One region of the Acinetobacter sp. ANC_7655 genome, then DNA from elsewhere that is predicted to be linked to it. Evidence: predicted binding sites of a transcription regulator. Region 1 holds the regulator's gene; the other holds the start of a gene.
What was found. The regulator PhoB, encoded in region 1, activates phosphate uptake and scavenging genes when phosphate is short. The targets are predictions, from matches to a motif close to TGTCATNAANCTGTCATAA.
Positions count from the first base shown of each region.

Region 2: the regulator PhoB is predicted to act here: its motif matches at 14,395-14,413, upstream of AC1M9N_RS05425 (inorganic phosphate transporter).

Region 1 covers NZ_JBWYJB010000002.1:165,214-181,321, forward strand. Annotated here, with positions in the region: gene AC1M9N_RS04775 (DUF445 domain-containing protein) at 1-1,030, shown strand, start outside; gene thrH (bifunctional phosphoserine phosphatase/homoserine phosphotransferase ThrH) at 1,210-1,851, opposite strand; gene AC1M9N_RS04785 (LysE family translocator) at 1,864-2,472, opposite strand; gene AC1M9N_RS04790 (2OG-Fe dioxygenase family protein) at 2,476-3,246, opposite strand; gene AC1M9N_RS04795 (LysR family transcriptional regulator) at 3,344-4,216, shown strand; gene AC1M9N_RS04800 (methionine aminotransferase) at 4,372-5,535, shown strand; gene AC1M9N_RS04805 (MATE family efflux transporter) at 5,640-7,007, shown strand; gene AC1M9N_RS04810 (SDR family NAD(P)-dependent oxidoreductase) at 7,060-7,905, opposite strand; gene AC1M9N_RS04815 (TetR/AcrR family transcriptional regulator) at 8,104-8,790, shown strand; gene phoB (phosphate regulon transcriptional regulator PhoB) at 9,018-9,728, shown strand; gene phoR (phosphate regulon sensor histidine kinase PhoR) at 9,739-11,100, shown strand; gene asd (archaetidylserine decarboxylase) at 11,142-11,990, opposite strand; gene AC1M9N_RS04835 (sulfurtransferase) at 11,987-12,835, opposite strand; gene pncB (nicotinate phosphoribosyltransferase) at 12,947-14,149, opposite strand; gene AC1M9N_RS04845 (ankyrin repeat domain-containing protein) at 14,263-14,766, opposite strand; gene AC1M9N_RS04850 (catalase) at 14,906-16,108, opposite strand, start outside.
Region 2 covers NZ_JBWYJB010000003.1:35,511-51,618, reverse strand. Annotated here, with positions in the region: gene AC1M9N_RS05480 (ABC transporter ATP-binding protein) at 1-619, opposite strand, end outside; gene AC1M9N_RS05475 (arylesterase) at 661-1,305, shown strand; gene AC1M9N_RS05470 (carbonic anhydrase) at 1,382-1,996, opposite strand; gene AC1M9N_RS05465 (alpha/beta fold hydrolase) at 2,318-3,328, shown strand; gene AC1M9N_RS05460 (hypothetical protein) at 3,346-4,347, shown strand; gene AC1M9N_RS05455 (class I SAM-dependent methyltransferase) at 4,376-5,626, opposite strand; gene AC1M9N_RS05450 (TonB-dependent receptor domain-containing protein) at 5,718-7,976, opposite strand; gene nfuA (Fe-S biogenesis protein NfuA) at 8,199-8,837, opposite strand; gene AC1M9N_RS05440 (rhomboid family intramembrane serine protease) at 8,997-9,614, shown strand; gene AC1M9N_RS05435 (ABC transporter substrate-binding protein) at 9,771-10,724, shown strand; gene AC1M9N_RS05430 (hypothetical protein) at 10,884-12,425, shown strand; gene AC1M9N_RS05425 (inorganic phosphate transporter) at 12,499-14,121, opposite strand; gene metH (methionine synthase) at 14,580-16,108, shown strand, end outside.

The DNA.
Region 1 (16,108 bases):
ACGTAACAAAGCGCGTATTGCAGAATCCATGGGACGTTTTGTTCAAGAAAACTTCCTATCGCCACAGATTGTGGCAAAAAGCTTGAGTCAAACAGATGTGAGTTTGGCAGTAGGACAATGGCTAGCCAATCCAGATAACAATCGTCAAGTGACTCAAGTGATTCAACAGACAGTGCCTAAAGTTTTTGAGTTTGTTGGACAAGAACAAGTCGGTAGGTTTATTCAAACTAACAGTGTGCAATGGGTAAAGAACACTCAAATCAATACCCTGGCCAGTGAAATGATTCGTGCCGTATTAGAAAATGACTTCCACCAAGATGTTTTACAACGTGGTCTCGATGTTGCGCACGGTTGGGTGACTTCACATCCTGAACAAACTCGGGAGCTAACCCGCACCCTATTTAAAGAACTCGGAGTGTGGCGTTTAGCCAAAGGCGCAAGTTGGATCGGTATCGATGTTCAACAAAGAACGATTGACTCTTTAATAGAGCGTGTCGAGTCAATGTTGGCAGATCCAGAGCATCCATGGCGTCAAAAAATTGAGAGTATTGCACAGCATTTAATGACTGAACTCGCAAATCCTGAAAGTCAGGCGAGTCTTAAATTAAATGAAACTAAAAATGCATTGTTAGATAGTCCTCAAGTTTTAAATTTTATTACTGGTGCCGTCGTCATTCTGTGCAATGCCATTCGTGAAGATTTGGAGAAAGCAGATTCAGGTATAGCTGAAAATTTACGTGTTGCGATTCAACAAGTCGGTCAAAACATCATTTCCAATCCTGCATTACGCCAATTATTAAATGAAAAAATGAGTTCAATGGCAGTCAATCTCAGTGATCAATACAGCGAAAAAGTCATTTTATTTATCAGTGAACGCATTCACGAATGGGACTCACGAGAAATGATCGATAAAATTGAAAATGAAGTCGGTGGTGACTTACATATGATTCGCGTCAACGGTGTTGTCGTTGGTGCATTTATCGGTTTAGTGTTAGGGATCATCCGAGCAGCAGTTGAATTTTTGATTTAACTTAGAAATGAAATTTAAATTTGGTCGCTGACTAAAATTGAATTCATTGTGAATTGACGTCATCAAAAAGCCCATTTCTGCATGAATGGGCTGTATTTATTATTCTTAATCCATTTAAAGAACTAAGCTATCACTAGAGTCATTCCTATCTGCTTCATCTTATATAAACCATAATAATATTATAAGGTTACATAATTTTTTTTACGATTTAAATGTGAAATAATATCTTGATAAGAGTCTACTTTACAAAAATAAGCTGGGGAGTTCTTTCTCACGTCTTCTGAGGGTTGAAATAAAAAACCATAATCAACTAAATGCAACATCGAAAAATCATTGAATGCATCACCGATCGCAATACTATTGGTCATTGAAACGTTTTCTTTTTGGAACTTTACAATAATTTCATGTTTCCCTTTATCTCGTGTATACAGAACATTTTCTATAAATCCATCTGGTCCAATTTCTAAGTGATGACAATATGTATTTTTAACAGGAAGATTTAATTTTTCAAAAAAGGGAAATAAAAACTCATAAAAGCAATCTGAAATAATGTTAACTTCAAAATTTTCAGCCTTTTGCAAATATTCTAAAAACTCCTTAGCATCTGGAATGACATCCAGTTCTTTAATGTCATCGATTAATTGTTTTAAAGGAATTTTATTTTCTTTCAGTAAATTAATTCTAAATTCCATCAGAGACTTATAGTCTGCGACTTCTCGAGTTGTAATCGCCAACTCTGGGATATTGTATACATTTGAAAAGTGTTTCCATATTTCAGGGACAAGAACACCTTCCATATCGATAAAAGCCATCTTTTTCATATTGCTACCCTATTATTGAAATTTAGCAAACAGAAGTGCTATCCCTAGCAGACATAATACAGTTCCAATCACTCTGTTAATCTGTACTTGCTTAGCTAACATTTTCTGTCTTAAAACAATCGATGAAAAAAGCAAAGCCACCAATCCAAACCATAAAAAATGAGCAAAAGACATAAATAGCCCATAACCGACCAGAATCGCTTTCGGCGTACTCACACTGATGATCTGAGTGTATGTACTAATCACAAATAAAGTCGTTTTAGGATTAAGTGCATTGGTGAAAAAGCCATATTTCACTGCTTGAAAAGGATTAATTGCAGCAGTTGATGACGTCTCGACAACCGGACTTTGTACAAAAGTTTTATAACCGATATAGATGAGATAGATGGCTCCAATATACTTCACAATATTTAGAATTTGAGGTGTATACGCCATGACAAATGCGACAGCAATAAGCGTATAAGTCACATGAATCAAAACACCTAAAGAAATTCCCAGTGAAGTGAGAACACCTATCCTTCTACCATATAAGTAACTGTTTTTTGTCACGATAGCAAAATCAGCACCAGGACTCACAACAGCGAGTATGGTGATGAGAATAACTGCTATAAACTCACCCATTCATTATGCCTTTTTAAACGTGATCACTAATACATCTCTTAATCCAGTATCACCCAACGTAAAATCATTGACTTTGATTTCCGTTACGCTGTGATAGACCTGATGATCATCCACAAGTGCGATATCTAAAAAATTTTCAAGCATAAATTCTGCTTTCAAATTCTTATTTAAGTCATAAATTCGGGTCATTCCACCCTGAACATTTTGACGGTTGATCATGGCCATTAAAACGAAATCCACCCCATCTCGATGTATCCCCTCAGGGGTTGGCTTACCACTATCGTTAAATTTTGCTTCAATGCGAAATTGATGCGCTTCGATAAACCAATTTTCAGTTTCAATTTCTGAAAAGGTGAGATATGCGAATTGTAGTAAATTTCTAAAAATTGGATTTTCAATTGTATTTTTATCAATCTCTGAAAAATATCTCGCAATTCCACCATTCAAAGTGTTGTATTCAATCGTCTGAAAATGAGGAATATAAGAATTTTTCAGTAAAATTTTATGCTTATCATTAATAGTAAAAGTTGCATGTTTTCTTGTTCGATATTTACCTTTATCCGACATAAATTGATCTAAATCTAGAGCGTTCCAACTGTCTATAAAATCACTGACATCTTGCTCATTAACATCGTGAAAATTATTATTTTTCTGTATTTCTTGGAATGTATTTAAATCAATAAACGCATAACCCTTTTTGATTATCTCTTTTGAATATGTGTATTCATGGAGATGCTGCTTGTTAAATGGACTGAATTTTAATATATTTTCCATTGTATTAGCTTTATTTTGCTTTTGGTAATCTTCATTTTGAACAAAAGTTAAAAAAATAAAATCAATAAAATCGACTAAAAATATATGAGTTTTTGGAATGATAGAAAAAATATCTTTGAATTCACTGAAGTTTTTTTATTTTGTCGCTAAATACAGCAGTGTCACGATTGCAGCAAAGAAATTATTTGTTACGCAAAGTGCCGTCAGTAAGCAAATTTACAATCTCGAAGAAATATTAAATATCACATTATTTGAACGACGAAATAAAACCTTGATACTCACCAAAGAAGGAGAAACTCTTTTTCATTGCGCTCAGAATATTTTCAATCAATTGGATGATTGTTTAATTGGACTAACTCAAAATAAAACTGAAAACAAACAATTGGTACTGTCCTGTGAACCAACCATTTCGATGAAGTGGTTAATTCCACGACTTGTTGAATTTAAAAAACTTGGACATGATTTTGAAGTGGTTTTGCTCACAGGTGGTGGTGTAGTCGACTTTGAAAAAGATAATATCGATATCGCAATACGAAGAAATGATTTTGAATGGGGATCGCATCTGTTTAGTGAGAAAATTGGCGATGAATATATTGTGGCAGTCCAAGCATCTCACCACCCTAAAACCAAAGAATTGTTAATTTCTAAATCACGCCCTTATTTTTCAAAAAAATTACACCAATTGGATGAACTCAAAGATATTCTGAAGAAACATTCCAAAATAGAATTAGAGCATTTTTACTTATGTTTAGAAGGCTGCTTGGCTGGCCTAGGAAAGACGATCATTTCTATCTACATGATTGAAAAAGAATTAGAGCTCAAGTCTGTAAAAAAAATAACACCAATTCTTCAGGATGGTTCTGCCTATTATCTACTGTCCCATACTAGATTTATTGAAGATCCTCGGAAGATTATTTTTTTAAATTGGTTAAAAAATGAAATGAAGCAAAGTCAGATCAATCATTTTTAACATGAGATCACATAGATCATCTAAGGTTTTAAACTTAATTGAAGATCATTAGAATCTTATGAAAATTAAAACGAATATGTCGCAGATATTTGTATTTAGTGCAGGCATTTCAACTGCTAAACTACGAAGAAACGGGCTAAATATTACTATCCAGCATGATTAAAATTGAATCTAAATTACCAGACTTAGGTGTCACTATTTTTAGCGTGATGTCAGCACTCGCCCAAAAGTTGAACGCGTTAAATCTTTCTCAAGGTTTTCCTGATTTTCCACCTCCTCCTGAATTAATTGCAGCTTTAGCTCAAGCCACACAACAAGGCTATAACCAATATCCACCTGGTGACGGTCTGCTGAGTTTAAGACAAAAAATTGCAGCCCAATTCTGCCAACGAGACCAAGTCGATTTAGACCCGATCAGCGAAATCACCATTACACCTGGTGCAACGACTGCAATTTTGTGTGCGATTCAAGCTGTTGTAAATGCTGGAGATGAAGTAATTATTTTCGATCCTGCTTATGATAGTTATGCACCTGCAGTGAAACTCGCTGGGGCGCAAGCGATCCATATCAACTTGGTACATCCAGACTTCCATGTTGACTGGAATGTGGTGAAAGATCGAATAAATGAACGAACGCGATTAATCATTGTAAATACACCACATAATCCCTCAGGTGCAATTTGGTCCAAGCAAGATTGGCAACAACTGATCGAGTTGATTCAGGATAAAAACATTTGTGTACTATCTGACGAGGTCTATGAACATTTAGTGTTTGATGGTCAACAACATTATTCTGCGCTTAGTTTTCCTGAACTTCGAGATCGTAGTTTTGTGATTGGTTCATTCGGAAAAACGTTTCATGTTACTGGTTGGAAAACTGGATATTGCGTTGCACCTCAGGCACTGATGAAAGTATTTCGTCAAATTTATCAATTTGCCAATTTCTGTGGTGTCCATCCGATTCAAATCGCGCTTAATCAATTCATCGAACAACATCCTGAACATATTTTAGATCTCCCCAATTTTTATCAAGCTAAACGTGACTTATTCATCCATGGAATTCAACATTCAAAATTTCAATATGTGCCGTCACCAGGAACTTATTTTCAAAACTTAGATTTCAGTACACTAAGACCTGAGCTCACAGATATAGAAATGTGCCAATATCTTGCAGAACAACACAAACTGGTAGCGATTCCTATATCAGTGTTTTATCAACAGCCACCTCAAGATCTGAAGCTCATTCGGGTCTGTTTTGCAAAACGAGAGGAAACCTTGCATCTTGCAGGAGAAATTTTAACGAAGGTTCAATCACAATAACGAAAAGAGACGAGACGGATTACTTTATTACTAAAGCAATTTGAATGATAAGGTGCTAAGGTCAATCCGTTGATATAGAAAACAATAATGGATAAGACTTATATATGGCGAGAACCTTACGGCCGATTGATGAACCTGGTTTCTGGAAAGTTTTTTTAGTTTTTTTAGTTCCGCTGATTGCAACCAATATCCTGCAAAATTTATCCGGCACAATTAATACGATCTTCGTCGGGCAAATGATGGGCGTTCAAGCAATTGCTGCTGTTTCCGTCTTCTTCCCTATTTTGTTCTGTCTCTTGGCTTTTGTAATTGGGCTTTCGGCTGGCTCGACGGTATTGGTTGGTCAAGCGTGGGGAGCACAAAATTTAGAAAAAGTAAGAGCGGTTGTCGGCTCTACTATTTTTATGACATTGATCGGCGGGACGATTATTGCCATTTTAGGTGTTCTATCTGCACGCCACATTCTTGAGGCCTTGGGCACAGACCCAAGTGTCATGCATTTATCTTTGCCTTATGTTCAATGGATGTTAGCAGGTAGCCCACTCCTTTTTATTTATATTATTTATACCTCTATCTTACGTGGTGTCGGTGATAGCATTACACCTCTCATCGCTTTGGGAATGACCAGTTTAATTGGGCTCTTTATTACCCCTGTTCTCATCGCTGGATATTTTGGATTTCCTCAATTGGGTATCATTGCACCTGCCATCGCCACGATTGTGGGTTATCTGGCCGTGCTTATTTTTCTGTACGTTTATTTAAATAAAAAAAATCATCCATTACGTCCAGATTTAGCAATGTGTAAACATGTACGCCACAATCCTGAACTGAGCAAAATTATTCTCAGACTTGGCGTTCCTACAGGCATTCAAATGGTCACGACCTCTGTGGCAGGATTAGTCATTGTCGGCTTGGTCAATCGCTATGGTTCAGAAGCAACAGCTGCTTATGGCGCAGTTAATCAGGTTTTGAACTACATCCAATTCCCTGCTCTGTCTATCGCAATTGCTGCCTCTATTTTTGGGGCTCAAGCGATCGGTGCAGGTAAAGCGGATTCTTTATCACGTGTAACTAAAACAGCACTGGGGATGAATTTTGTCTTTACAGGCGGGCTCGTAATCTTGGCTTATTTGTTCTCAAAATATGTCATGGCATTATTTATTACAGATGAAAAAGTCGTGATACTCGGGCAACAATTATTGTTTATTGTGCTGTGGTCAATTTTATTTTTTGGCGCGAGTGCTATTTTCGCCTCAATTATGCGTGCAAGTGGCACTGTGACTATGCCAATGATCATCAATATTGTAGCCATACTCTGTATAGAACTCCCAGCAGCTTATCTATTTAGCGCATGGTGGGGGCTGGCGGGAATCTGGTACGCTTATGCTTTGGCTTTCGTTTGCTTATGTGTGATGCAAGGTTTGTATTATCAATTTGTTTGGAAAAAGAAAACTGTTCAAGTACTGATTTAAATTAGAAATCAAGAAAATAAAAAAACCCGCATGACGCGGGTTTTTTTAACGATTATTTAGAATCGAAACGTTTACTCATTTTAGTCGCAAATGCAGTCACTTTTTGATAGCCCGTTGGCATCACACGTTGCATTAAATCAATCACTTTCGCATCGTTACCAATCAGTAAACGACGGCGATCTTTTTGCACTGCTTCTAGAATTTGACGCGCTGCTTCTTCAGGTGGACAACGTAATAATTTATCAAATGTCTGTGCAGATTTCTGTGGATTCATGCCCAAAGATTTTAAACTGTCATTCATTTTTGCAGCTTTCGCAATATTGGTACGAATGCCACCTGGATGTACGCAAAGCGCGCTCACACCCACATTTTCAATATCTAGCTCTTGACGAAGAGATTCAGTGAAACCACGTACAGCAAATTTAGTTGCATTATACGCAGACTGAGTTGGTTGCGCAGTTAAACCGAATAAACTTGAAATGTTGATAATGTGTCCATCACCTGTTTTCTTAATATATGGTAAGAATTCTTTGGTGCCGTACACGACACCCCAGAAGTTAATGTTAACAATCCATTCCAACTCTTCGTATGTTGCGCCTTCAACGGTCGAACCCAATGCCACCCCAGCATTGTTGAAAATCATGTTCACTGAACCATGATTCTGTACAGTTTCAGCCGCCCATGCTTTAACTTCGTCACGATTCGCAACATCTACTTTCTTGGTTGTGACTCGTACATTTGCATTCTTCGTCAGTTCAACTGTTTCTGCTAAGCCCTTTTCATTTACGTCACTTAAAGACAAATGACAACCTTGCTTGGCCAGTAACACCGCAAGTTGTTGACCAATACCAGAACCTGCACCTGTGATTGCAGCCACTTTGTTTTTAAAATTTTTCATTGTGAATCCTTTTTTTGATTTTTATGCACCACAGCGTTGATCTGGGTCATTCATGTTCACTATAATTTTGACAATTATTATTGTCAATGTAACTATCGACCATTTTTATTGTTACTATAGGCCAATTTAGTATCTTTAGCTGATCAGTACTCTATACTGACCGCAGCATAACACTTTTATAAAAAGACTCGAATTGCTATGAACCCAGAGAACCTCACTCCATCAGAACACGAGCAAGCGATTGAAAAGCCTCCCGCAAAAGAGCGTCAATTTAAAGGGATGTCCTTAACTGAACGCAAACAAGCACGCCGTGAGAAACTTATTGAAGCGGGTATTGAAGCATATGGAACTCATGGTTTTTTCTCAGTAACCGTTAAAGATATTTGCACACAAGCGAAATTAACTGAACGTTACTTTTATGAATCTTTTAAGAAAAGTGAAAACTTATTCCAAACGATCTTTTTAGAACTGATTGAGAAGCTTCAACAAACATTAATGCAAGCTATTATGAAAGCCTCTCCTGAGCCTCTCAACATGATTGATGCAGGTCTAAATGCGTTCTTTAGTTTTTTAGAAGATGATCCGCGTACCGCTCGGATTATTTATATTGATGCAATGCTCGTCCAAGAACTTCATAATCATGCAACCATTCAAGAAACAATGGGCCGTTTCGACCGAATGATTCATGCCTTTGTCACATTAATGATGCCACATACCCATCTCACTGAAAAAGAGATCTCCTTGATTGCAACTGGTCTAAATGGCTATGTCACTCAAGTTGCTGTTCGCTGGGTAGTAGGTGGTTTTAAACTTCCACGTGCTGAGGTCGTTCAGGCATGTAAAACCGTTTTTCTCGCCCTATTGAATGATCTAATGAAAAAGTAGCATCAAATTAAGATGAAGAAATTGTGACAAATCGTAAGTAAATTTAAGATATTGATTTAATTTCAGATTAATAAATATCAATGAGACAAAATTCAGCCTAATTGTCACAAAACATTGCTATATTTAACTTCGATTTCCATCTTGCAATGATACTGTCATAATTAATCTTTGTAATAAGCCTGTCATAAATATAAAACGGTTCACCGTTCATCATAGGATATTGCGTTGTGAAAGATGACTACATTTTAATTGTCGACGACGAGCTCCCAATTCGGGAAATGATCCATACTTCTTTAGATATGGCAGGCTTTCAATGCTTGGAAGCAGAAGATGCGAAACAAGCACATCAAATGATTGTTGATCAACGTCCAGCGCTTATCCTACTCGACTGGATGTTACCGGGTGGCGTGAGTGGCGTAGATTTGTGTCGTCGCCTTAAGCGTGATGAAACACTTTCAGAAATTCCAGTCATTATGTTGACTGCGCGTGGCGAAGAAGACCATAAAGTTCAAGGTCTTGATGCTGGTGCAGATGACTATATGACGAAACCATTTTCAACACGTGAGTTGGTATCCCGTATTAAAGCAGTGTTAAGACGTGCAAATGCGTTAAATGGCGAAAAAACCATTGATGCAAATGGCTTAATTCTTGACCCAGTAAGCCAACGTGTCAGCTATAATCAAAATATTCTTGATATGGGGCCAACAGAATATCGTCTATTGGCATTCTTTATGACTCATCCAGAACGTGCCTATACCCGTGCTCAATTACTTGATCAGGTATGGGGTGGAAATGTGTATATTGAAGACAGAACCATCGACGTCCATATCCGTCGCTTACGTAAGGTGCTCGAACCTTATGGTGCAGACCGTTATGTTCAAACTGTGCGTGGTACTGGCTATCGTTTTTCAACACGAGCTGATGTTGCTTTAGGTTAATTTAGATTTTATGTACGAACCCTACCCCGTCCCAGAATTGGCACGTGAACATCAAAAGTTTCTATATAGCAGTTTATGGACTTTTGCCAAGCAAGACTTACGTTTACTGGTATTTCTACTGATTATTGCGGGCTGTATCGGGTTAGGGATTGGCTATCTTTGGATATGCTTAGGCATTGCCTGTCTCATATTTTTTGGTATCCAATTACGCTCATTATATTTAGTCAATGATTGGATTTCGAATCGTCCTTACGATGTACCACCAAATTTAAATGGAATCTGGGGGGCATTACTGTTCAATGTATATCGGGCTCAACGCCAAGAACGTATTGTTCAGTCTGAAATGGTTGGACTGATCGATCGAACTCAATCTTCTCTCGTGGCTTTATCAGAAGCGATTATTCTTACGGATGATTCCCATCAAATCGAATGGTGGAATCCTGCTGCGGAAAAGTTATTTGGCATTCAAGCTGTTGATCGTGGCCGCAACCTGCTCACGATTATTCGCCAGCCAGATTTTATTGAATATTTTCATAATACCAATCAAGCACCAGATGGTGTAAAAATTAAATTGGTGAACCATGATAATAAGTACGCGCAAATCAAACTGACTCGCTTTGGCAATGAAAGTCGCCTCTTAGTTGCGCACGACATTACGCGTATGAAAAATCTCGAGCAAATGCGTTCAGATTTTGTTGACAATATTTCACATGAATTAAGAACACCACTCACAGTGTTAAGTGGGTATATCGAAACATTCACAGATCAAGAAGATATCAATCCGCGTTGGAAACGTGCCTTTGAACAAATGCAATCGCAAACTAAACGCATGAATGCATTGGTCAATGATCTTTTGCTTTTGTCTCGTTTAGAAAATGAAAAACAAATTGCGAAAAATCAAATTATCGAAATGCCAAGTTTAATGAACCATCTGTTTGATGATGCGCAAGCTTACAATATTGATTATGGTCATACACTTAACCTTGATATAGACAGCCACTGTGACTTAATTGGTTCAGATATGGAATTGGCGAGTGCATTTAGCAACTTAATTACCAATGCCATAAAGTACACCCCGAAAGGTGGCACCATCACCATCGGCTGGCATGATGATGGAGAACGTGGCTATTTTTCTGTTCAGGATACTGGTATTGGAATTGATCCAAAACACTTACCGCGTTTAACTGAGCGTTTTTATCGTGTGGATAGTGCACGCAGTCGTCAAACAGGTGGTACTGGTTTAGGCCTTGCCATCGTTAAGCACGTACTTATGCAACATGGCGCACATATTGAAATCGAGTCGAAAGAAAACGAAGGCTCTACATTTATTGCCGTGTTTCCCAAAGAACGCTTGTATAAAATGCACGAATAAAAAAAAGCGCCTTAGGCGCTTTTCTTATTCAAAAGATATACTCAAATAAGATGACCCAACGCTTCACCCATTACTACAGTTGAGTTCGCCTTAAATGCTTGGTCCCATTGCATTTTATCTTTCTCAAACAAAACTACAGCCGTTGAACCCAAATAAAAACGTCCGAGCTCATCACCTTTTTCAAGTTTCATCGCATGATGGTTCAGCTCTAAGCGACCTGTTGGTTTTACTTTACCTGTCGCAACAGTTTCAATTCCAGCAACAATCATTGCGCCAACTAAAACAACAGCCATACGACCAATATCAGTATCGAATAAACATACCATTCGTTCATTACGTGCAAACAAACCCGGAATATTTTCAGCTGTAGTTTGGTTGACTGAAAATAATTCACCTGGAATATATAAAGTTTCAGTCAATGTACCAGAATAAGGCATATGCACACGATGATAATCACGCGGTGATAAGTACACTGTTGCAAATTCACCATTTTTGAATGGTGCTGCCAATTGAGGATCACCAATTAACTTTTCAACTGAAAAGCTTTGACCTTTTGCCTGAAAAATATCGCCCTCATTGATTTTACCTAATTGTGAAATTGCACCGTCTGCAGGTGACACGACACTTTTAGGATTAGGATCAATTGAACGAACGCCTGTTTTCAAAGAGCGAGTGAAAAACTCATTAAAGGATTTAAATTTCAAGGCATTTTGTTGCTCAGCAATTGACATATCAATGCCATATTTTGCTTTAAATGCTTGAATGACAACATTCTTTAATACTGGGTTTTCACTGGCTGCGACTTTACCCACCAAACGGCTGAGTTTTTGTTGCGGGACGATTTGCTGCGCTTGAATAAATAGTTTCTTTTTTAAATTTGTCAGACTCACTCAGGTGACTCTCCAGTAATGATTGGACTGTCGAGGCGGTTGCCCCACTCGCTCCACGCACCATCATAAGCTTGGATATCCCAACCCAGTAATCGACCAATAATGTAAGCTAAACCTGAACGGTGATGAGACTGACAATATACGACGACTGGCTGATCAAATTGAAAGCCCAATTGTTCTAAACGTTGTTGCGTGCGTTCTAAGGGGTGCAATTTTAAATGATTTTGACGATTAAGTGCAGTACTCCACTCAAAATGTCTAGCCGTTGGAATATGTCCCCCACGACGTGCCGCGAGACGTTGCCCGGTATACTCCTCAGCCGTTCGGCAATCCCATACTTGGCAAGTTTTATTTTCAATTTTTTTTATCAAAGTTGAATAATCAATACGGTGTTGATCAACATTGGATATCTTAACTTGAAAAAGACATGTGACTGGCTGAACCTCTTCAACTTCTGAAGAAGTAGGATAGTTGGCGCCTAACCATGCATGAATACCACCATTTAATAAACTGGTGTTATAAAAACCCATACAGTGTAGATTCCATATCAGTCGACCAGCCCATGCCCCACCTTCATCATCATAGACCACGACATGATGCTCAGGTGATATGTTTAATATCTGGACTAGCTGCTGAAGCCCTTCATCATCAGGCAATAAACCCGTAGCTTGTTCCTCTTGGCGCACTAAAAATTTTGGCTTCAGATGTATAGCATGCGGAATATGTAATTGCTCATAGACCGAACTTCGGGTCAAATCAACAATACGTAACTTTTCACTTCCTAAATGAGGAACAAGTTGTTCTGCTTCAATGAGCAGACCGAAATCAAAAGCGTTAGTGGTCATATTTATTGAATAGTTCTATTGGCCTTGTTCAAATCTTAGCACAAGACTTTTTCAAAATTATTCTGATTTTTTGCATGGTATTAGCAAAAAATCAGAAAAGGGAAATTATGATTAAGGAGACTCAACATCAAATACCTGACGCAAATATGCGAGGAAGGTATCATTATCAGTCATCGTTTTTCCTGGACTATCAGAGAGTTTAGCTACCGATTGACCATTGCATTCGACTAACTTTAGAACAATATTCAAAGCAGTTTGTCCCATATCATTGGTGAGGTTAGTACCAATCCCGAAACTGACTTGGAAACGATCTTTAAAATATTGATGCAAATCCCATGCCTTCTCTAAGTTTAGACCATCACTGAAAGTGAGCATTTTAGTTTTGCTGTCAATTTTTAACTTTTTATAATGTGCGTAGGCTTTATCGCCCCACGCATATGGGTCACCACTGTCATGTCGTAGACCATCAAATAGTTTGGCAAAATACAAATCAAAGTCTCTTAGGAATGCATCCATACCAACAACATCTGTCAGTGCAATGCCTAAATCTCCGCGATATTCCTGCACCCAAGTTTCAAGTGCAGCTTTTTGGAAATCACGTAAGCGAACATCAAGTGCTTGGAAAGCTTGTAAAAATTCATGTGCCATCGTACCAATGGGTGTAATACCCAACTGCTTTGCCAATAAAACATTACTGGTGCCACGAAAAATATGTGGTGCAGCCTTATTAAACTCTTCCACCACGTGTTTCTGCCAGTCAAAACTATAGCGACGGCGTGTTCCAAAATCGGAAACAAGAAATGGTGGATCATTCGGTTGTTGACTACTTTCATAGTGTTTCAACAATTCAATTTTAGCTTTAAGACGGCGCTCTCCTTCTGCCAATACCTGCTCATCGCGAATACGACGAAAATAGAGTTCATTGACGATTGCAAGCACGAAAATTTCAAACATCATTGCTTGAACCATAGGTCCTTCGATACGAATATCTAAACGACCTTGATCATCGATACTGGCTTTAATAAAGCGGCGCTTAAGTTGGAATAATTCTAAATAGTCTACAAAATCACTTTTAATAAAGCGTAAACTTCTTAAATATTGTAATTCATCTTCTTTAAATTTGAGCTGACACAGTAAATCTAACTGTTCGTTCAGTTCCTCTAATATATCCACGAGTGGATAGGCTGTATCTTCAAGGTTACGACAACGAAATTGATAGACACTATCCGTTTGAGGAAATTGATGTAATACCACTTGTAACATCGTGAATTTATACAAGTCAGTATCAAGTAAGGATTGAATAATGGCAGACATATTATTTTTCAGTTTTTAGCAACTTATTGCATTAAAGCACATTTTGTTGCAATTCATAGCTCGTTTTAGTAATTGTCGAAGATTATTCGACTAATTACTAAAACTTAAACTGATTATTTTTTTGCATTGTCTTGACTATATGACTCAGTCAAAGCTTTCAATGCTTTATCTTGCCCAATAACTTTTGCGAATTCTTCTGTGGTCTTGTGTCCTGTCTGTTTTGCTTGAGCATCACAATCGACCTGGCGTAATTGTTTGGCAATCGACCATTCAAGCTTAAAGATAGCACCCATCAAAGCTGTATTACCCTTATTATCACGAGCACAGCGGTCTGCGCCGTTTTCCAATAGAGTCGTTACAATATCTTGATGACCATAGTAGGTCGCCATCATTAATGGTGTAAAACCAGCATGGTTTTTAATATTGACTGGAAACCCATGTTTCAAAAATTCATGAATAACTTCTTTGTTTCCTGTTTTCGCTGCTGCAAAAAATAAGTCAATCACTTCTTTCTGATCTGATTGTTGTGAGCTACTGACAGACGTCGTTTGAGCGTGAAGCATTACTGAACTTAAACTCAGTAAAGCGATTAATAAACTATATACAATATTTTTCATTCTTCCCTCACCTGAGTTTAAATTCGATAACGAGTGCCTGTAAAACTCCCCTAGGGTTGCAGGAAAGGAATTGAGTTTTACAGGACTTTTTTGAGGTGACACCTTAGACCCTAATCACCAATTCAAGGACTAATCTTGATTAGTCTTTTAAAGCTGCCGCTTTCGCTTTAACAGTCGCTAAGTTACCGTTTACAGCTTTAGTCATACGTGTGCCGTAATCCGCATCTGCTTTATAGAAATAAGACAACATGATGTGTTTAGTTTCTGAATCTTTTACGTTACCAAGATCAGCTGCTAAGTTCATAATGAGGTCAGATTTCTCTTTAGCAGAGTATGAACGGTATAAATCACCCGCTTGCTTAAAGTTTTGCTCTTTCACACCACGTTGCTGAACTGTGCCAGAAAGTGGAGTTTCAACAGCACGAGCTTTCGCTGTAGATGGTTTTGGTTCAATACGACTTGGTTCATAGTTCACGTTAGATGAAGTTGCACCAACATTCATATAACCATCTTGGTTATTGTTGTTCACATTTACCAATGGACGGTTTACTGGAATTTGCTGGTGATTTGCACCCAAACGGTACATTTGTGTATCAGAGTAAGAGAAGATACGACCTTGAAGTAAGCGGTCTTCTGATGGCTCGATACCTGGTACTAAGTTACCCGGAGCCATTGCCACTTGTTCCGTTTCTTGGAAGAAGTTTTTAGGCATACGGTTAAGCGTTAACGTACCTACTTTTGTTTCTGGTACTAAATCAGTAGGCCAGATTTTAGTTGGATCAAGTGGATCGAAATCGAAGCTATTCAAATCTTTAGGATCCAATACTTGGATATAAAGATCCCATTTCGGGAAATTGCCCGCATTGATGTTCTTATAAAGATCATTCGTTAAGTGGTTGAAGTCTTTACCTTGTAATTCAGCAGCTTCTTTAACGTTTAGACCTTTAACACCTTGCTTAGAACGGAAGTTAAATTTAACGTATTTATATTCGCCTTTGTCGTTGTACAATTTAAATGCATGTACACCGAAACCGTCTTGTTCACGGTAGCTCGTAGGAACACCTTGGTTACCATATACATAAGTCAACATATTTGTTGCCCATGGCTGGCTAGACAAGAAGTCAAATACGCGATTAGCGTCTTGAACGTTGTCAATTGGGCTTGGTTTCATTGCGTGGATGAAGTCTGGGAACTTGATCGCATCACGAATGAAGAATACAGGCGTTTGGTTACCAACTAAATCCCAGTTACCTTCTTGAGTATAAAACTTAATTGCGAAGCCATGTGGGTCACGTAAAGTTTCTGGAGAATGCTTACCATGAATTACTGTAGAGAAGCGTAA
Region 2 (16,108 bases), on a different contig from region 1:
GATCATGGGTGACTAAAACCAATGTAGTGCCCAGCTCCCGATTCAAATCAAATAAAAGCTGTTCAATCTCCTGGGCTGTCGTCCCATCTAAATTTCCCGTTGGTTCATCCGCAAATACAATTTTGGGCTCAGCAATTAAAGCGCGTGCAATTGCTACGCGTTGTTGTTCTCCCCCAGACAGTACTTTAGGTGTTTGAGTACTTTGACGATCTAAACCCACTTTTTTCAACCAATAAAGGGCTTGTTGTTCTGCTTTGGCATAATCAAAATTCTTTTGAATTCTCAGCGGTAACATGACATTTTCAAGCGCAGATAAAGAAGGTAAAAGCTGAAAGGATTGAAATACAAAACCAATATTTTCAAGTCTAATTTGAGCGCGTTGCTCTTCGCTTAATTGCTCAACTGCTATACCATTAATCGACAATGTTCCTGAACTTGGCTGATCTAATGTCGCCAGAATTCCCAAGAGTGTAGATTTTCCAGAACCCGATCTGCCTGTGATTGCGACTTGCTCGCCAGGATAAATTTGTAGATTTAGATTCTCAAAAATCGTCAACTTTTTTTGTTGGATCTGTATCGTTTGTGTCAATTGCTGTGCAGAAATTAACGCTTGTGGCATGATTGAAGAAGTTGAGTCATTACGAACCATAGAAAGCCTTTATGCAAATCAGTCAAAGTTTAAATATTGTTACGTTGAGAAAAACTGCCTTTTTATTTATCTGCAGTTGTCTGTTTCTTTTACCGATCAATAGCTTTGCAAAAACTATCCTTATTCTTGGTGATAGTTTAAGTGCTGGTTACGGCGTACCCACCGAGAAAGGTTGGGTCAATCTTTTGCAAAAACGTCTTGATCAACAGTATCCGAAACAACATCGAGTGGTCAATGCAAGTGTCAGTGGTGAAACAAGCAGTGGTGCATTAGCACGTTTGCCTAAATTGCTACAAACACACAAACCAGATATTGTCGTAATTGAATTGGGAGGTAATGACGGTTTACGAGGTCAACCTCCAAAAATGATTCAACAAAACCTAACTCGATTAGTTCAATTGAGCCAAAAATCTAATGCCAAAGTACTCATATTTGGCATGAAGATTCCTCCAAACTATGGCTCAGCGTATAGCAAAGCCTTTGAAAATAATTATAAAGTTGTGAGCCAGCAATTTAATGTGAAGTTGCTCCCTTTTTTTCTAGAAGGTGTTGCTGGAAATAATAAACTCATGCAAAAAGATCTGATTCATCCTAATGAACTAGCTCAACCTAAACTCTTAAATAATGCATATCCTTATATTAAAGGCGCTCTATAAAGTTATAGACATAGAGATCCATAAATCCCAATCAATAAAAAAGCCAGCTTAAGCTGGCTTTTTTAAAATGCTGATATTAGAAGTCAAAGAATGTAACTTCACCTGTTTCAAGTGAGTATTCTGCACCTACAACTTTTAATTTACCTTGTGCAATCAAGTTTTCCAACACCGCAGAACCATGGCGCAACTGGTTAACTGAAGCAAAAACATTTGAGCGAACCGCGTGTACTGAAAGCTTTTTCAAATCATCTTTTAACTCAGTTTGCATTAAAATTTCGACTGATGGACGTACGCGATTGACAATAGACATCAAATTAACAGATGGCGGTTGTTGAGGATTACGTAATGCTTCAATCGTTGAGTCGATTGCGCCGCAATGTGTATGACCCAATACAATCACTAAAGGACAATTAAAACTTTCGGCTGCAAACTCCACACTTCCAACTTGAGATGGAGCTACGATATTGCCTGCTACACGAATAACAAATAAATCACCTAAGCCCTGATCAAAAACCATTTCAGCTGGAACACGTGAATCAGAACATCCTAATACAATCGCAAATGGCTCTTGAGTTTCAGCCATCTGAGCGCGCTCATGATGCGTCAATAATCGTTGATGCTTGGTTTGACCTTCAACAAAACGTTGATTACCAATTTTTAAACGTTCTAAAGCTTCTTGTGCAGTTAGCATCTTGTATCCATGGTTTATCAAGGTTTGAGGTAATTTTAATACTGTGCTTTTTGATTGTCACTGACAAAATTTAAACTCTGTTACAATTTTTGTTAATTGCTAAAAATATCTTCAATTTCTTCAAATCTGATGATTATGATCATTCCTTACTGAAACACTTTAGCAGCTGATTCAGCGCTTAAATTTATGTTTATGAAGTAAAACTTATTTAAATCGAGAACCAATTATCACAAAAATAGGATTTATTTTTTTACTTTTAACTACTACTTTATAAAAGTCACTTGATTATAATGTCGCCCTGTTTTAAGGGATTTCACCTGCATGTTTGTTCATTTTCCTTTACCCATATTAAAGCATCAACATTTATTTTCCATTTTACTCGCGTTAATGCTCAGCCTCGGTATCTCATCTACCCGAGCAAATACTGTTGAATTCATCGACTATCAAAAAGTTTTAAATGAAGAGCGTGCTTGGGCAGGACTATCCAATAAAACGATTCGCGTCGGAGATGTTGTGTGGTCTTATAGCGAAGGTGGTCCTGCTGATCGACCTGCCTTACTGTTAATTCATGGTATAGGCATGAATCGAGACAGTTGGAATCATGTCGCTCGGAATCTCACACAGCAATATCGTGTCATTATTGTTGACTTGCCTGGAAGTGGACAAACGCTAACGCCTAAGGGATTTGACTTATCACTTCCTCATCTGACTGAACAGTTACGTCGTTTTGCAGAAGCATTACGCATTGAAAACCAGCTTAATCTAGCGGGTCACTCTGTCGGTGGATCAATCGGACTGATGTATGCTGCTAAATATCCTCAAGAAATGAAAAGTTTATTTCTGATCAGTGCCGGTGGATTATTCAGAAGCAACAAAACATTCTTCCTCAATAACCCAATTTATTTAAAGCAGCTTTTAATCTCACAACCTGGAGACTTGAATTATGTTTCTAGGAGAGTCATGCATAAAGCTCCCTTCGTACCCAGTTTAATCAAGAAACAACAAGAGCAAGCACTTATTCAACGCGCGGCGGATACATCTGAGCTGATTCATCAGCTTGTAAAACTCAATCAACAGTACACCGTTGAATCATTTGCTCAATTGTTAAAAAATATTGAGGTTGAAACATTGATTTTGTGGGGAAAACAAGATCAGATAGTCAATGTTGAAGTTGCACATGAATTAGGGACCGCCTTAAAAAAAGCACATCCCCCTATTTTATTAGATCAAATTGGTCATACACCTATCGTAGAAACACCTGATCTTGTGGCGCAACATTACTTAAGTTTTTTAAATAAGATGAATACCGTTAAAACGTCATCATCAAATTAAGGATATTGAGAGTTTTCATGGAAAAAAATCCTAAAATCGAACAGTTGATTGAGGCACATTTGGCATTTCTTGATCATGAATTTTCTCAAGACGACACCATTGAAAATGAATTTTTATATTTTTATCAATGGTTTCGAAAACAACCTTTAAAGCAAATTTGGTCTTTCGAGGCGATTAATGCACTGCTTCAAAAACAAATTCTAAATACACCTGCAACTGATTCTCTCGTTCAACAGATTGCGGAACATATTCGATTTGCATTGGTTCACCCGCTTAATGAAACGACTCAAATCGAAGATATTATCTCGGTTCACACCATTGATCGAATTGCACTTTATATTTCATCTAAAAGTGCTCACCGCCAAGCTCTAATTAAACGTATTGTGAACAATCCCGCATTTTCGAGTATGCTCACCGAGTTAATCCATCATTCAATTCAGGATTATATTGATAATTCAGTGATGAATAAAAAAGTACCCGGTGTCGGCCGCTTTATGAAAATGGGCAAATCAGTTCTTGAAAGTGTCACTGATTCAAATCTTGATGATACGGTCAAACATTATCTTCAAAAAAATATTATCAAGATCAGTCAAATTAGCGAACAAGTGATTAACCAACATTTTGATGATAATAAGCTATACCACTTCCAAGCCAATCTTTGGCACAAAATAAAGCAAGTCCCACTCTCTGCTGTTAAAAACTATGTTGAAATCAATGATCTACCCAATACTGTGGCAATGGGACATGATATTTGGGACAACCTCCGTCAAACTGAATATTTAAAGCAACAAGTACACGATGGTATTTACACGTGGTATTGCCATAATCAAGACCGCTCTTTTGATCTGATCATGCAAGATATCAATATCAACGAAAGCCTTGTTCAAAATGAATTAAGTGCTCTACTCTGCCCCGTAATTAAGCATATGATTTCTAGTGAACACCTTAAACAACGTGCACGTGTATATCTTGAAAAATTCTACTATTCTGAACCAGCACTAAGTATTCTCACATCTTAATTATAAAACCGCTCCTTAGAGCGGTTTATTAGAAATATGTCGTCGGTATTTGAATCTGAATTTGATGCTCACTCAGCCATGAATTGAGACGTTCTATTTTACGTACGTCCTTTGATTCTCTATGCTCGCTTATAGGGTAGATATAATGGCAATTCATCAATAAAAATATACTCTCAACAAGTAGTTTTAAATTTTGCTGAAAACAAGGAAGGTGATGTAACTGTTGAAAAGTTTTAGAACCTGTTCTTAAACTTTCAATAATGGCACTGATCACCTCCTTCGGAGCTTGAATTGGGCCAATTGATGTTTCTAAATTAATATTATCCAATCGCTCATTGTTAAGAATAAGATCTAATCTAATCTTATGTAAAATTCCTAAATGGTCTTCAAAACGGTAATTCACTGATTTTTTTTGAAACAAATCCATACGCTGCTTTGAATCCCGAGCAATATCTTTTAGATACTCTTTTGTATTCGAAATATTCACATCTGATATAAACTGTTGCAAGTCGACTGGAATGCTAAGAGAATCTAAGTTTTCAGTTGGAACTGCACTCCCAATATATGATAGATCAGCTTCGATCTTTAAAATCTCATGTACATCTACACTATAAAGGGGTTGCCAATAATCAGTTAAAAGTTCGTGAGCGAGATAATTGGTATCATTTTTTAATGTATTCACAATTCCTTGTATTTTGTCATATCCAATAAAAGCGCCTCTCCGATTTAATTCACTCACTAGTGCTGTAGACAATTCAATACTTTGAGCAGATTGCTGAGACGTATTTTTATCAACCAAGTTAAAGATTTTTTGAATAGGCTGTAAAGTAGCGGATCCAGGAAAGCACATATAGTGTAAATAGAATAGCCCTTGGTCCTTTAAAGATTTATCTAGAATCTGCCTAATAAAATATTGATTGTGTTCAGAAACCCAAGAATACACTCCATGACAGACAATGAAATCAAACACTTCATTATTATTTTTGTTAAATTTTTCAAAGTCTATATTTAAGAATCTTATATTGCTTAACTGTAAGGATTGAGCAAGCTCTGTAGCTCGTTGTATGTGTTTGTCATTAAAATCCACTCCGACAAACTCAGCGTGCGGATTTGCAATTGCTGCCACAATCAAGTTAAGACCACAACCACAACCTAACTCTAAATATCGAAAATTTTGAGATATATCTGGCGCTATATAACCTTGAAATTGGCTGATTGTACTCAGCCAAATTGGCTGCATCTCTGGATAAAAAAACATAGGATAGATGGTGTCAACCACATAGCCATCGACGCGCTTCATTATTTTCCTTCTAAACTCGACTATTCAAAGCTTGGAGTGAGATTCTCGCTCTCACTCCAAGCACTAGACATCAAAACTTATAATTCAAGGCAAAGCTGTAACGTCGACCATCAAGCACCCAATCATTTCCATCTTTCAGTACATTTTTGTTTGCAACATTATATACACCAGTAGATAGCTGGAATTGGTCACTATACTTATACACAGCTCCAACATCTACAAATGTATAAGCTGGTGTTTTATCTCCATCGGTATCACCCACTGTTTTGCCACGATAATTCAATTGAGTCCATAAATACAATTGATCATTAAAGTCCCAATCTAAGCCTGCATTAAACATATGTTTAGGCAAATTATTCAATGGTTTACCTTCATACTGTCCAGATTTTTGCTCACTATCTGTGAATGTATAAGAGTGTCTATATTTTAAGTAATCTGTGATGTTGTAATCTGTGGTCAGTTCAAGCCCTCTAATTTCGGCCTTATCAATGTTATAGTTGAGTGTATAACCATTTGCGTTATATGGCAGATTAGGGTTGGACTGATAGAAAGCACTGCTATCAACGAAATCATTAATTTCAGATTGAGTGTAAGGCGGCTCACCGTCATTTTTTGGGGGAAGTCGACTACCATCTAAACGACCAGATCGAGTAATTTTATCGTTAAAGTCAGTTTGATAGACCATAAGACTCGCAGATAAACCCAATTTAGGATGAGTGAATGCAAAACCTGTTTCATACGTTAAACTGGTTTCTGGCTTTAAATTTGGGTTTGGCATAATTGCCCCGCCCATTGAATTCAGCATGTAATCTGGAGAAGAATTACGTAAGCTCGGCGCTTTATAGCCTGAAATTATACCTCCTTTTAAAGTCACGTTGTCTGTAGCTTTATAAACTGCATATGCCTTTGGACTGAAATTATCACCAAAAAACTCATTTTCATCGAAACGACCACTTAAGGTTAGTGCTAACTTATCACTGACATTCCAAGTATCTTCTGCAAAAATTGACCATTGATATCGATCCATTTTAGTGACTTTACCAGCCATCGCTGCATTTTGGTTACTTGTACCATCCTCAAGATTTTCTTTTAAATATCGCCCGCCAATGGTCAGACTATGATCTTCGAAAAAGTACGTTCCTTGTGTATTGGCTGTGATAGTCTCAAATAAAATCCCCCCTGGATTTTGAACTTTACCCACAGTACGCCCTGTAATTGCATTATTTTTATCTTTATCATATTGCAAGTAAGAAGTGAGTTTTAGATTGTCGTACTCACCATCATGAGTAAGGCTAAAATTATTTTTTTCTAATTCTGAGTAAGTCCCTGTATTCGGTACGACATCTGAACGATAGATTAGCTCACCATCATCATTACGATTATTCGTATTATATGCTGGATAATAATTTCCATTAGATAGAACGAAATCTTTACCATCAATATCAACTTTAGGACCCGTTACTGAAACATACTGGGTATAACTTTTACCTGGGTTGTGTGTACGCTCTTGTTGAGTTCTTACATATTCAGCAGTGAGTGTGTTTTTTTCATCAGGTGTAAAAACAAACTTTGTACCTAGATTTGTTTTTTGAAAATCTGGTTCACTCTCACCTGTTTCGGCTGTATTTTTTTGTAATGAACTTTCTTCAATCGTTTGAAGACCAGCTGTAACTTGAACCGAAAGAAGCTTATCAATTAATGGTGCATTTACATACAAGCTGGTATTGGTTGCGTCGTTGTTAACGTCATTCGATTTACCAGCTTTGATATATTCTGTTCGAATACTTGCAGTCAAACGATCTTGATGCTTTTTAGTAATGATGTTAATTACACCACCCATTGCATCAGAACCATATAGAGAGGATGACGGGCCTCGAATCACTTCAATACGTTCAATCGATTCTATTGGCGGTAAGAAGTTTACTGATGCTCCTTGAACCCCCCCATTTGTTGTTAAAAGACTACCATCATTCATTGGACGTCCATCTACTAAAAATAGGGTATAAGCTGATCCCATACCCCGAATGGAGATCGTCTGGTTCGTTCCACCGCCTTGTACAAATACACCTGGAACATTTTTCAATGCATCAGTTACATCACTATAAGATTTTTTTTCTAATTCTTCGGCAGTAATCACTGAAATAGTAGCAGCAGCATCCGCTATATTTTGCTCATAACCACTCGCTGAAGTTACGACAATTGTTTTTAACTTAGTTGTATCTTGTTTTGCATTAGTATCTTGACCAATTTGCTCTTGTGCAAAACTTGAAACCGACATGGTGGTTAAGACAGCAAACGCTAACTTAGATTTTAAAAATGTCTTTTGCATTGTGTAATTACCAAAGAATGTGTGGAGAGATCTTGTTCGAATTGTGTCGCATTGTAACAAATGATAATCACTTTGCAATAGATTATGATAACTATTCTCATTTATAGTTTTGTTTTTACATTTCAATTTTATTGATATTACTCATTTTGTTCAGTTTTCATAAAAAAAAGCCCCCTTTTAATGGGAGCTTTTCAAATCAACTTTTGTAAATTTAAAGGCAACTTATTTCATATAAGCGCCTTCTGATTGGCTGTGGTCTGTCTGGTCCACAACACGTTGTAACTCTGGGATATGCTGTTTTAGCGTAACTTCAACACCTTGTTTAAGTGTCACATCAATTGCTGAACACCCTTGACAGCCACCACCAAATTTCAAGACCGCTGTTAAACCATGCTCTGCATCTTCAACCACTTCAACCAATGCACAGTTTCCACCATGCCCTGCTAAACCAGGGTTAATTTCTGACTGTAATACATAGGTTATACGTTCTTCAATCGATGCATCTGGACCTACACGTGGCACTTTCGAGTTAGGTGCACGGAAAGTCAACTGACCACCAAAGCGATCTTTGTTGTAATCAATCACTGCATCCAATAAGTATGGGATTGATGGTGTATCAATATATGCAGCAAATTTTGGATATTCTTGTTTATAGTCGGTTGGAACGACTTCATCTGGTGCACTATATGCCATGCAGCATTCAGCACGTGGTGTACCCGGATGTTCTACGAAAACACGTACCGCGATACCAGGAGTATTTTGCTTCTCTAAAAGTTCAAACAAATACTCTTGCGCAGTTGGTGTAATTAATAAATTTGGAATTTCTTCAGCAACTGCAGTGCTGGTGTTCTCAGTCGACATAACAATTTTTCCTCAAGCTGAAGACTCTATTTTAACTGAAGATCGGGGGTAATATTTAAAATTCAACTAAATTTGTCAGAATTATTATATTAATAACAATTAAATTTAAAAAAATGGCATGATGAACAGAATTAAAGCAATTTATTCAATCTTATCCATATGCTTGATTTACCTTTTAATCATACTGTCACCATCGTTTTAATTACGGTTGCCGTTTCACTGGTTGCATTTTCCAATCAAAATATTATGAATCGTTTGATTTTTTGGCCTCCAGCCATGCAGAAAGGTCAATACGATCGATTTATCACGCATGGTTTTATACATGCAGATGGAACACATCTACTGTTCAATATGATCACACTCTTTTTCTTTGGAAGTGTAATTGAGAGTTTTTATCGACAATACTTATATGAACTCGGATTTGTTCTGTTCTATTTAGGCGGTTTAATCGCGGCAATTATTCCAAGCTATTTAAAACATAAAAATGATCACCGCTGGGCAAGTCTAGGCGCTTCTGGAGCAGTATCAGCAGTCTTGTTTGCTTATATTTTATTTCAGCCATGGAAACTGATATTTGTCTTCTTTATTCCAGTTCCAGCCATTATTTTTGCCGTGCTTTATGTTGCTTATAGTATTTGGTCAGGTAAACGTGGAAACAGTAACATCAACCACAGCGCACATTTATGGGGTGCAGCCTACGGTGTCGTGGTAACGATATTGATTGAACCTCAAATTATTCCACACTTCTTCAGCAAGTTGCTTCAACTACCTTTCTAATCCTTTGATCATTGCGGAGGGTTAAAACACTCCGCACAAATACCCTTAAATTCAAAGTTGATGCTGGTAAATAAATCAAAAACACAAATTCAACAATGATAATGATTATCATTTATATATTCATGTTAAGCTTTTATCAAACCTCGAGGTATTGATATGACTTACATTAAACTTCCATTGGCACTCATTCTTTCATTCAGCGCCTTTGTTTCATATGCTCAACCTGTTCAATTCACTTATCAAGATCAAACTATTCAACTTCAAAATACACCACAGAAGCTGGCTGTTTACGAATTATCCGCGTTGGATACACTGAATGCTTTAGGTATTCAAGCATCAATCGTACCTGAAACTACTTTTGTTGGTGCTTTGAAAAAATTTAATGACAAACAATATGTAAAAGCTGGATCTTTATTTGAACCCAACCAAACCTTATTAAAAGAACAAAAGCCAGATCTCATCATTGTCGGCGGGCGTTCTGCTGCAAAATTAAATGAGGTCAAAAAAATTGCACCTGCAATCAACCTCTGGCCTGATACTCAAAACTTCAATCAAGACCTGAAAAATCGCACACTTTTTTTAGCAAAAATGTTTAATAAGGAACAACTCGCACAATCTAAATTAGATCATGTCTATGCCCTTCAAGCACAACTTAAACAACTCACTAAAGGCAAATCCGGCCTGATGCTTTTTGCCATGGGTGATAATTTTATACCGCATGCAAAGAATGAAAGATTTGGATTTGCCTATGATATTTCTGGCTTAAAGTCAGTGGTGCCGACTGCAGCACCTCAAGCCTCAAGTACTCGACCTGCTCCAAACTCACCAGAAGCGCTTGCTGCCGCGCAACGCAATTTAGAGCGTCTAGCGCAAGCAATAAAACAAAATCCTGATTTCATCATTGTGTTAGACCGTGGTGCTGTAAACACGCAAAACTATGCTGCGAAACAACATATTCAATCACATCCATTACTCAAGAATAGTCAAGCAATCAAAGAGAATCGTGTCATCTTTGTTGATGCCGATGCCTGGTATTTAACGGGCGCTGGCTTAGATAACACTGCATTTATGTTAGAAGAATTGATCAATGGTATAAAAAATACTAAATAATTGATTTTATTTATAAAGGAAGTCTTCGGCTTCCTTTTTTTAGAAATATCTCGTAATAATTCAATCAATATCTGGTAATTAATGCCACCTAGATCATTAATTTTGTCAGGATAATGTAGGCATCCGCGAATTTATTCATTTTTTTTTGAGATTTTTTGCATGTCTAATCAACCTGATGGTTTACAATTTTCCTCTAACACGTCCTCTAAACCCAGCAGTTCAAAATCAGGCCAACGCATCGTCAGTGCGGCATTACAACAAATTCAGCCAGAATACGCTGATGCAGTTATCAATGAAAAGAATTGGCGCAAATCCTATCCGATTCATTTTAAACGGTTGGTAGAATGTGGGCTCTCATCACCTGAAGCTGCGCTGCGCATCGCTCATGATGGACTTCAACAAGCTTATGAAGAGTTTAGTTTTCAACGTGATCAACATACACACGCATTGAATGAAGTGATGAATCTTAAATCAAAAGATTTAAATACCTACACACTTCAAGGAAACTCTACTGCTGAGCCGCAATGGTTTGTACCTTATCAGGGTAAAAATTTAGAAGGTCAAGCCCTACTCGACCAAATTCAACTCTGGTTAGACCGAGGTATTATAGAAGCATCACATGCTCAGGCACTACAAGCGTGTGTGCAGCATCCAGAGTGGTTTGACCTTTCGGATCGAACAATGGTGCTGTTTGGTGCAGCTTCTGAAGCAGGACCTTTACCTTGGCTGGCGAAATGGAAAGCCAATATCGTGGCGCTTGATTTAAATCATGAGCGAGTATGGACAAAGATTTTGAATACTGTTCTGCAAGGCAATGCGACCTTATACGCTCCAAGTGTCGAATCAATAGATTCATCTGCATCTATACGTGAAGCTGCAGAGCGTTTAGGCGTTAACTTATTAACAGATACCCCTGAGATTGCACATTGGCTCACCCAGTTTGATCAAGACTTAGATCTTGCCGCGATTGCGTATTTAGATGGCGAAAAGCACGTTCGTGTTTCTATGGCGATGGACAACATTATGCAACATGTCAGCCAACAAAAATCCAATACCAGTTTAATGTATATGTGTACGCCCACCGACGTCTACGCTGTACCACAGGAAGTTATTCAAGGTGGATTAGATAAGTTTAAATCACGCTCTAAACTTGAAAATATTCTGTCCAAGAGTATTTCGACTGTCTCTCGTGATTATTTTTTCAAACAAAATGAAGAACGCTTATTCCAATGTCATGATAAACAGTATGGGATCTGCGACTGTCTTGTGGTTGAACAAGGTCCAAATTATGCGTTGGCGAAAAGGATTCAACAATGGCGCGCTACGTTAGCACGGTCACAAGGTCAACGTGTCAGCATTAATATTGCTCCATCGACCACTACACATTCGGTAACCAAAAACCCATTATTAAAAGCTGCTTTCAATGGTGCCAATTTGTTTGATGTTGAAGCATTTGAACCCGCGACGACCAATGCGATTATGGCTGCGTTGTGGATTCATGATTTGAGAAACCCACAGTCGGTTGCCAATCCTGACATCGCCCTCAATCATCCATTAGACTTAATCATGCATGGTGCTAATCATGGTGGATTATGGCGTGTAGCATATCTCGCACGCACCGCCCTACCATTTGCCGCATTATATGGTTTTGCTGAAGAAAAACTCCCCTTGAAAAAACTTTTGTCTAAATTCCAAAAATAAGCGACATAAACAATTGATCATAAAAAAGCGCTGATTGTTCAGCGCTTTTTTAGTCTTTAAGTATTGATTTCAATCAGGTGAACTGAAGGAACAACCAGAATAAACCACCTGACAAACAAATTGTTGCTGGCAGTGTGAAAATCCACGCTGATAAGATTGTGCGAACCATTTGGAAGTTTAAGCCCGACTTATTCGCAACCATCGTACCTGCTACAGCAGAGTTTAAAACGTGTGTTGTTGACACTGGCATACCAAAGCCATCAGCAGCAGCAATCGTTGACATTGCAACTAACTCTGCAGACATCCCCTGACCATAAGTCATGTGTTGTTTACCAATACGCTCACCAACAGTAACAACAATACGTTTCCAGCCTACCATCGTCCCTAGACCTAATGCCAATGCAGTCGCAACTTTCACCCATGTTGGGATGTATTGAAGGAATGAATCTAAGTTATCACGGTAGTTGTCCACTGTTTTTTCTTGCGCTTCAGTCATGGCAGGTAAAGCTTCTGCTTTATCTAAACGCTTGAATGCAGTCGTGCTGAGGTACATATCATTACGGAATTCAGCTACTTGATCTTCAGGAACATCTTTAATGGATGTGTAGCTTCCTACTTTTTCACCTAAATGATCCGTTAAACTTGCCAAAGCTGGCACAACTTCAGGTGTGATTTCTTTGGTTTGGATATATGACGTGATAATTTGACGCGCTTTTTCATCTGGAATATCTTGGTGATTTGGATAAATCAAATCAGCAGTTTGAGCAGATAACTGACCAAACGTTTGGATATGTTGTTGATCTAGACTCTTGTTTAAAGAGTATGCCAATGGCACGATCCCGATCAGAATCAACATAATCAGACCCATACCTTTTTGACCATCATTTGAGCCGTGTGCAAAACTTACACCGGTACACGTGAAAATCAAAATGGCACGAATAAGTGGCGGCGGCGGTTTATTCCCTTCTGGTGGTTGGAATAATTCCACTTGTTTCTTAAAGATTTTTTTAACCAATAAGAACAATACAGCCGCAAATGCAAAACCGATTAATGGTGAGAATAAAAGTGCTTTACCCACTTTCATCACCTGTTCCATGTCTACACCTGACGCACCATTACCTGCGTTTAAGATGTAGTTCATGATGCCCACACCTAAAATCGAACCAATCAGTGTATGAGAGCTAGAAGCAGGGATACCGAGGAACCAAGTTCCTAAGTTCCATACGATTGCGGCAATCAACATGGCAAAGACCATGGCAAAACCAGCACCTGAACCGACGTTCATAATCAATTCAACAGGCAATAGCGCGATAATACCGTAGGCAACTGCACCACTTGCGACCATTACGCCAAGGAAGTTACAGAAGCCTGCCCACATTACAGCGACAGGTGCAGATAAAGCGTTGGTATAAATGACCGTTGCCACAGCATTGGCCGTGTCATGGAAACCGTTAACGAACTCGAAACCCAATGCGATAAACAATGCCGTGGCCAACATGATCACAGCATAAAGATTTAAAGCAGGCACATGAGATAAATCAGCAGCCAACTGAAAACCAATGTAAATCAAGGTTGAAACAATCAGTGTAAGGAACACTGGCATAAAGAATTTCGGCGTTGGCACGTGAACATTCGTCGACTGCATAGGCGTTGACGATTGTGCTGAATCTGAAACTGGAGTTTGATTAGAATTCATGCAAGCAGAGAAAGAGGATAAATATCCCCTCTATTGTTCAATTTAATTATTACAATTATATGACAAAGAGCTGTCATATAAGTCATCCAAATGACACTTATTTAAGAAAATTAAACTTTAAAAACTAATAATATTCAAAATTTAACAATAATAATCATATAGTTAATACAAAAACCTCGTCTTTAATCTTTATTTCAATCGGTGAATAAATAGATGAAATAAAGATGACATCACTGTCACATTTGTTACAACGGCAATTATTATTACATTAGATTATGACAACATGATGAAATATAGACAGTTTCAGTTTTGATAGGTTGGTCATCGTAGTCGATGGATGAAATTCATCCTTAATTTTTTGGGAATAGGTTCATAAATTTTTATTTATCAGAAAAGTGGACGTAACTCTGCTAAAATATTGCACCATTATTTGTGCAGATTTTTGTGAGAGTCATTTGATGTCTACCCTCGCCACCTTAAAAGCGCTTCTTGCCAAACGTATCCTGATTATTGATGGTGCAATGGGTACCATGATCCAACGCCACAAATTGGAAGAAGCTGATTACCGTGGTGAACGTTTTGAGGATTGGGCCTACGACCTTAAGGGTAATAACGACTTATTGGTTCTAACTCAGCCACAGATTATTCAAGGCATTCATGAAGCTTATCTTGAAGCTGGTGCAGATATTATTGAAACTAACTCGTTCAATGGAACACGTGTTTCAATGTCTGACTACCATATGGAAGATTTGGTTCCTGAGATTAACCGTGAAGCAGCTCGAATTGCCAAAGAAGCATGTAAAAAATACTCAACACCTGAAAAACCACGTTTTGTCGCGGGCGTATTAGGACCAACGTCACGTACCACTTCAATTTCACCAAATGTAAATGATCCGGCATTCCGTAACATCACCTTTGATGAGTTAAAAGTTAACTACATTGAAGCGACTAAGGCATTGATTGAAGGTGGTGCAGATATCATCTTGATTGAAACGGTCTTCGATACCCTAAATGCCAAAGCTGCGATCTTTGCAGTGAAAGAAGTTTTTAAAGAAATTGGTTACGAACTGCCAATTATGATTTCGGGCACCATTACCGATGCATCTGGGCGTACACTCACAGGTCAAACCGCAGAAGCATTCTGGAACTCAATGCGCCATGCAGAGCCTTTATCGATTGGCTTTAACTGTGCACTGGGTGCAGATGCGATGCGTCCACACGTCAAAACCGTGTCTGACGTTGCGGATACTTTTGTTTCAGCGCATCCAAACGCAGGCTTACCAAATGCCTTCGGTGGTTATGATGAAACTCCTGAAGAAACTGCAGCATTTATTAAAGAATTTGCTGAAAGTGGCTTAATTAACATTACGGGTGGTTGTTGTGGTACGACGCCGGATCATATTCGTGCGATTGCGCAAGCGGTTGAAGGTATTGCACCGCGTCAAATCCCTGAAATTGAACCTGCATGTCGTTTAAGTGGTTTAGAGCCATTTAACATTACTAAAGATTCATTGTTTGTGAACGTCGGTGAACGTACCAACGTGACAGGTTCTAAAAAATTCTTACGCCTGATTAAAGAAGGTAACTTCACTGAAGCTTTAGATGTTGCTCGCCAACAAGTTGAAGCCGGTGCGCAAATCATCGACATCAACATGGATGAAGGGATGCTGGATTCGCAAGAAGCGATGGTGCATTTCCTGAATCTGATCGCGTCTGAGCCTGATATTTCACGTGTGCCAATCATGCTTGACTCTTCTAAATGGGAGATCATTGAAGCAGGTTTGAAATGCGTCCAAGGTAAAGCGGTTGTAAACTCAATTTCCTTAAAAGAAGGTTATGACGAGTTTGTCGAACGTGCTCGCCTCTGCCGTCAGTACGGTGCGGCAGTCATTGTCATGGCGTTTGATGAAAATGGTCAAGCGGATACAGCTGAACGTAAAAAGGAAATCTGTAAGCGCTCTTACGATGTCTTAGTCAACGAAGTGGG